Linked DNA regions of Pseudovibrio sp. M1P-2-3. The main gene of each other region encodes a partner of the protein of the gene in region 2 in a complex. Links are inferred from orthologs where the notes say so. Each region holds a gene or a part of one and is shown on either strand. Other genes may lie near its edges.

Region 1 (3,550 bases), 210 kb from region 2 along the record:
CCGTGAAAACTTGTAGATTAAGGTTTGGCCGGGTTTAGCTTTCAGGTCCCAGTTATTGACCGGCTCCCCGCCGCCGAACCAATGAGTTTTGCAGCACTTAGATTGCTGTTTGCCCGTCAACCAGAAGGTTGATGGTGGTCACATAAAGGCAGAAGGTTTGTTTAAGAAACGCGCATTGTTAAATGGAATAGGCTCAATCGGCAGTAACCGCGGAATTTTTGCGGATTACGCTGGCATGGCCGCGCGTCACCTCTGCTCTTTCGCAATATTACACTTCAAAAACAATGCAATCGCCGCCGGAACGTTGACGAAACAGGACGTCCTGCGCCGTTCTGGAAGGCTGATTGCGAGGATCGTACTACATGGCAAACAAGATGCTGATAGACGCGGCCCACCCGGAAGAGACCCGGGTTACGGTCGTTCGTGGGAATCGGGTTGAGGAATTCGACTTTGAAGCTGCCAACCGCAGGCAGCTTCGTGGAAATATATATCTAGCCAGAGTAACAAGGGTTGAACCTTCCCTTCAGGCGGCTTTTGTTGAATACGGTGGTAACCGCCACGGCTTTCTCGCATTCAGCGAAATCCATCCCGATTACTATCAACTCCCAAAAGCCGACCGTGAGGAGCTGGAGCGCCAGCTTGCTGCTGAGGCTGAAGCCAACCAAAAAGAGCGCGAGCGCCGCGAGCGGGAAGAAGCGGAAAGAGCAAAAACTGCTGCAGATGCTGAAAACGCTGAAAACTCTGAGGATGACGACGAAAATGCTGAGGAGCTGGATGCTGCACTCTTGGCAAGTTTGGACGCACCCTTTGAAGAGCATGCAGTAGAAGAGATTGTCCCTGACCCTGAAGAGGGAGAGAGTGAAGGCGAAGAGCCGCACAAAACTGCTGCTTCTTCCGCTAGTCTTGATGCAACCGCTTCCCAGACACACGGCGAAGCGGAAACTGGGGGGGAGGACGACGACACCTCTTCGCGAGACGCAAAATCAGAAGGTGATGCGCCAGAGGTCCGCAGTGAAACACGCATTCGCCGTCTGCGCGATCGCTATAAGATCCAAGAGGTTATCAAGCGTCGTCAGCTGTTGGTTGTTCAAGTTGTCAAGGAAGAGCGTGGCAACAAGGGCGCTGCTTTGACCACTTATATGTCTCTGGCTGGTCGTTACTCTGTCTTGATGCCAAACACAGACCGTGGCGGCGGGATCTCCCGTAAGATCACCAAGCCAACTGACCGCAAGAGACTGAAGCAGATTGCCGGTGAGTTGAACGTTCCTGAAGGTATGGGCGTTATTTTGCGCACAGCAGGCGCCAGCCGGACGAAAGCGGAAATCAAACGCGACTTTGAATACCTCATGCGCCTTTGGGAAAACGTACGCGAGTTAACCTTGAATTCTGCTGCGCCAACCTTGGTCTATGAAGAAGGCAGCCTTGTAAAGCGCGCTATCCGCGACCTTTACAACAAAGACATTGATCAGGTTATTGTGTCTGGTGAAATCGGTTACCGTGAAGCGAAAAACTTCATGCGTATGCTGATGCCAAGCCATTCCAAAAACGTTCAACCTTACCGGGATGCCACACCGATCTTCACACGTTACAGTGTTGAAGCTCAACTGGATGCCATGTTCTCCCCGCAAGTGACTTTGAAGTCCGGCGGCTATATCGTCATTAACCAGACAGAAGCTCTGGTCTCCGTTGATGTGAACTCAGGCAAGTCAACCAGAGAGCAGAACATTGAGGACACGGCTCTTGCCACCAATATGGAAGCTGCGGAAGAAATTGCCCGCCAGCTTCGTCTGCGAGACCTTGCTGGCCTTGTTGTTATTGATTTCATTGATATGGAAGAAAGCCGCAACAACCGCTCTGTGGAACGCAAACTGAAAGAATGCTTGAAAGCAGACCGCGCCCGCATTCAGGTTGGACGCATCTCGCACTTCGGCCTTTTGGAAATGTCTCGCCAGAGATTGCGCACAGGTGTTCTGGAAAGCTCTTCCTCACCTTGCCCGCACTGTCACGGCTCCGGCATTGTCCGCTCTGTTGAATCCGTTGCCCTTTACATTTTGCGTGCACTGGAAGACCAGCTGCTGCGCGGCGCAACACACAACATCACGGTCAACACACCGACCGATGTCGCTCTTTATATCCTGAACCAGAAGCGTGGCCACATCACCGAGCTGGAAAAGCGTTTCGGGCTCAGCATTACTCTTGCAGCAGATGACAGCGTCAGCGGTCAGCACTTCACGCTGGAACGTGGTGAGCTGGCAACTCCTGTTCACCTTCCTGCAGAAGACAAAGCTTCTGTTCAACCTGACACCCTGCTCATTCCAGAGGAAGAGAGTGAGGGCGAAGAAGAGAACGAAACTGAAGATTCTACAGAAGAAGAGCAGAAGCCAACTGAACGTCGCCGTCGCCGTCGCCGTCGCCGTCGTGGCAGCCCTGCATCTTCCGAAGAGGACATCTCAGATACACAGCAAGGTGAAGAAACTGACGAAGACGCCCCTGCTCTGGCAGCAGAAGGTGAGCAGACAGACGAAGCAGCTGAAAACGCTGGCGAAGACGCCTCTAGCGAGGAACAAAGTTCAGATGATGAAGACAGCGACTACCGTCGTCGCAGACGGCGCGGAAGACGTGGTGGCCGCCGTTCTCGCAAACCTTCTCAAGATGAAGCAGAAGCAACACAAGAGTCTGCCTCTGAAGGCGAAACAGCCCCTGTAAGCTCCGAAGGTGAGACAAAAGAAGTAAGCCCGGCTCCCGAGCAAGCGTCAACTCCTCAAGAGCAAACGCAAAGCACAGAAGCGGTGACTTCTGCAAGTGCTGAAGCCGAAGCGTCTGAAGCATCTGCTGAGGCGGGTGAACAGGCTGAAGCTAAACAGGAGGACAGACGTCGTCCACGCCCTAGAAGGCGCCCACGCAGAGCCCCTGCGAGAGCCGCTGAAAGTGCCGCGCAAGATTCTGAAATCACAGAATCCGCTCCTGCACCAGAAGCCGCGCCTGCAGCTGAGGCTGCACCGGCATCAGATGTCTCTTCTCCTCAGGCAAGTGAAGAAGCAGCTGCGCCCAAGCCAAGAACGCCGCGCCCCCGCAGACGCCCAACGTCTTCACGGCCACGGCAACCTCGCGAGACAACTCCGGCAAAAGCTGAAGGTGCGCCAGCGTCCAGCACACAAAGCGTACCTGTAAAAGAAGTTAAAACCGAAACAGCGAAACCGGCACCAGAGCCCAAGCAGGTGGCCCCGGCGCCACAAAAAGCTGCTCCAGTGGTCACCAGTGAAAAGGTTGCACCAAAGCCTGCAGGCACTCCGGAAAAATCCGGTAACCAGCCCAAAAGCGGCTGGTGGCAGCGAAGGTCTTTCTTCTAAAAAAACACGAGGGCGGCGAAAGCCGCCCTTTTTCTTTGCCTAAAATTTTTAAAAAGTGCCCTCACTCATTTGATTCGCAGCATTTCAAAGCCACATTGGGCTTGGCCTCTTTTATAAGTCACTCCAAAACATGAATTTAAGCATTTGTATTTGCTTGCTTATTCTAGTTTTTCACAGCACATTAAAAACCTCCCCCCCAC
Region 2 (3,703 bases):
ATTCGACCGCTGGTGGGTTCTATGACGACATCGTGAACTCTGATCGTGCTTATGGCCCAGCATTCACAATCATCGATAACGGCGGTATTGACACCGTTAACTTCGAAAGCCGTGAAGAAGATCAGGTGATCAACCTAGCTTCCGAGAGCATCTCAAGTGTCATGGGTGAAATCGGTAACATGATCATCATGCGTGATACAGTTATCGAAAATGCGATTTCCGGTTCAGGTGATGATATTCTGCTGGGCAACGGCGTTGATAACGTTCTGATCGCAAATGCCGGCTCTGACATCCTTGTTGGCGGCGAAGGAAACGACACCTTAACCGGCGGTGAAGGCGAAGACCTGTTCGTCTTCGGTAGCGGCGACGGCGAAGACGTTATCACCGACTTCACAGTTGAACTTGACTACATTGAGTTTGTTTCCGGCGCTTCTTCTTTCGATGACCTGACGATTACAAGCGAAAGCACAGATACCCTTATTGCCTATGATGGCGGTTCGGTCCTGCTACAAGGTGTAGACGCCAGCCTTATAAGTGCAGGCGACTTCCTCTTCGCTTAAAAGCGCACCTCTGAAAAGTGAACACTGTTTTTCGGTTAAAGATACGCGCTTAAACAAACAATCCAGTTGGGATAGCGGATGCTATCCCAACTCTCCAGTTTGAAGTTCGCCCCTAACTTCAGACAATTCAATTAGAGCGCCTCACGCTCATTCCCATTCACACCTAGCACTCTAACTTTTATATTTTTGTCGAATTCATGTCGTTGGGTTGAATCCAATCACGTTTCAAGAGGGCAGAACCAACCAATAATGCCCTGCATGCCTTGACTGCCTCCCACACTCGATCCGCTACTTCACATAGGCTTACGCTCTCCTGTTACATTGTAAGGGCGATGTTCAGCCTGATCCGGGATCGGAATAAAAAAATAGCTTAAGAGCGGCAATGTCCCATCCCTTCTCTTTGGCTAGCCAAAGAGAAGGGATGGGACAACACTCACCTCAACAGCTCTGTGGGAAAACTTTAAAAAAAGAACAACCAATGGCATTTTTTTCAGGGCTAGTATTGACCCGGAGAATCGGGACATATATAGAACCACCCAACGGCGCATTTGCAAAACACTTTACAAATATTTGTAATGAACGCTGCTAACCTATTGGTTCTGCTGGGGATTAGTTTAATGGTAGAACAGCGGACTCTGACTCCGTCGGTCCTGGTTCGAGTCCAGGATCCCCAGCCAATAGCTTTCCCAATCTATAATTAATATTCTTTACGTAAGTAACCTTTAGAACTGGTTGCAGGCGTTTTTTTGATTGCTTTCGCCAAAAATCACTTCTCGTAGAGCCTCCTCATTGATTCAATTTGGCAAGACGGACACTTCCATCGTCACCACTGCCTTTACTTTTTAACCTAAAAGAAAAAGGGTCCTCCCAAGCAGCAGAACCCTTATACCAACTCTCTCCAAATATGGAGAGATTAGAGCACGTTACGTTCATTTCACTCACGCCTCGTGCTCCAACTGATTTATATTGAGCGAATTCTTGTCGTTTGATTGCTTTCAATCAAACGGAACACGCTCTAGCCACGCAGAATTGAACGACCTGCAAAGTGACCTTGCGGTCCAAGCTCTTCTTCAATGCGAATGAGTTGATTGTATTTCGCAATACGATCGGAACGGGACAGCGAACCTGTTTTAATCTGACCGCAATTAAAAGCCACAGCAAGGTCAGCAATTGTATTATCCTCTGTTTCACCAGAACGGTGCGACATAACGGAGGTGTAGGCAGCTTTGTGAGCCATTTCAACGGCTTCCATCGTTTCAGTCAAAGAGCCGATCTGGTTCACTTTAACAAGAATGGAGTTCGCGATACCGCCTTGAATGCCGCGGGAAAGACGCTGTGTATTTGTCACAAACAAATCATCCCCAACAAGCTGGCACTTGTCACCAATTGCATCAGTCAGAGCTTTCCAGCCTTCCCAATCTTCTTCCGCCATACCATCTTCAATAGAGAAGATCGGGTATTTGGAGACCAAGTCTTCGTAGTAGCGGGCCATTTCCTGCGGACCCAGAACTTTACTTTCGCCTTTCAGGTTATACTTTCCATCAGCAAAAAACTCAGTCGATGCGGGATCCAACGCCAGCATAACGTCATCACCAGGCGTATACCCAGCTTTTTCAATGGCATTTAATATAAAACCGATAGCTTCATCAGTGGAGCCAATACCTGGCGCAAACCCGCCCTCATCACCAACATTTGTGTTGTGACCAGCAGCTGACAGGCCTTTTTTCAAATTATGAAAAACCTCAGACCCCATACGAACAGCTTCACGCAGGGACGAAGCACCAACCGGCGTAATCATGAACTCTTGAAAGTCAATCGGGTTATCGGCATGCTCACCGCCATTGATGATATTCATCATTGGAACAGGTAGGGTACGCGCGCCAACGCCACCAACATAACGGTAAAGCGGGAGAGCAGACGCCTCAGCCGCAGCTTTTGCAACAGCAAGGGACACACCAAGAATAGCATTTGCGCCCAAGCGCCCTTTGTTCTCGGTACCGTCCAGATCAATCATTGCCCGATCAACTTTAACTTGATCTTCGGCATCCATACCGCCAATGGCATCAAATATTTCACTATTTACAGCTTCTACGGCGCCCTCAACACCTTTACCCAGATAGCGCTCGCCGCCATCACGGCGTTCAACAGCTTCAAACGCACCTGTGGACGCACCAGACGGAACAGCAGCACGACCAAAGGAACCATCTTCCAATAGGACGTCGACTTCAACTGTAGGGTTACCACGGCTGTCGAGGATCTCGCGGCCGACAATATCGATGATTGCTGTCATCTTATTCTCCAGATTACCAATAGCGTCAAGGGTTTGGTTCAACGCTGCTTCTACCTTAGGTTCAATAAATAGGGAAGAGGTCAATACTCCTTAGGGATAAGTTTCTTTAAGCTGTCCCTATTCACCTCCCCCACTTGGCAAGTGAGAGAGGCATTTCCGTAAAACTATCAAATCTCGAATGTTTTAGACTTAGCAACGGCATCAAATTCCTTGAGCCATGCAAGAAGCTCCTTCAGGCGGTCCAGCGGGATCATGTTGGGACCATCAGAGGAGGCTGTATTGTCTGGATCATCGTGAGTTTCGATAAACAAACCAGCAATACCGACAGACACGGCAGCGCGCGCCAACGTTGCAACAAACTCCCTCTGACCTCCAGATGAGCCGCCCTGCCCCCCTGGCTGCTGAACCGAATGCGTCGCATCAAAGACAACAGGCGCACCCATAGCAGCCATTGTTGGTAAGCCGCGCATATCAGTGATCAACGTGTTGTAACCAAAAGTTGTTCCTCTTTCACACAGGAGCACGTTGGGGTTACCACTTTGAACAATTTTGTTCATTACGTTTTTCATGTCCCAAGGCGCAAGGAATTGCCCTTTTTTAACATTAATCACACGCCCGGTTTTTGCTGCGGCAACCAACAGGTCTGTCTGGCGACATAAGTACGCAGGGATTTGCAACACGTCACAGGTCTCAGCAACTGGCGCACAGTGCCCGGGTTCATGGACGTCAGTGATTACAGGTAGGCCAAGTGTTTCCTTGATTTCGGAAAAAATTGGCATTGCTTCGCTAAAGCCAATACCCCGGCTACCACTCAAACTTGTCCGGTTGGCTTTATCATAGGAAGCTTTAAAAA

Evidence for each region. The genes of interacting proteins can lie anywhere in the genome.
Region 1: the proteins of eno (region 2) and P6574_RS07470 are in contact, whole or in part, in a solved structure (PDB 2FYM), measured with the Escherichia coli proteins. The link is inferred for Pseudovibrio sp. M1P-2-3 from one-to-one orthologs.

What each region holds. Positions count from the first base shown.
Region 1 is NZ_JARRCW010000001.1:1,622,399-1,625,948, reverse strand. It holds P6574_RS07470 (Rne/Rng family ribonuclease), read left to right. Parts: upstream 1-362; coding sequence 363-3,350; downstream 3,351-3,550. UniProt on the Escherichia coli protein: Endoribonuclease that plays a central role in RNA processing and decay. Required for the maturation of 5S and 16S rRNAs and the majority of tRNAs. Also involved in the degradation of most mRNAs.
Region 2 is NZ_JARRCW010000001.1:1,835,033-1,838,735, reverse strand. Bases 714-3,703 are described here. They hold eno (phosphopyruvate hydratase), read right to left. Parts: upstream 2,851-3,703; coding sequence 1,576-2,850; downstream 714-1,575. Other genes in these bases: kdsA (3-deoxy-8-phosphooctulonate synthase), read right to left, coding at 3,018-3,703. In the rest of the region: P6574_RS08350 (M10 family metallopeptidase), read left to right, coding at 1-560. UniProt on the Escherichia coli protein: Catalyzes the reversible conversion of 2-phosphoglycerate (2-PG) into phosphoenolpyruvate (PEP). It is essential for the degradation of carbohydrates via glycolysis.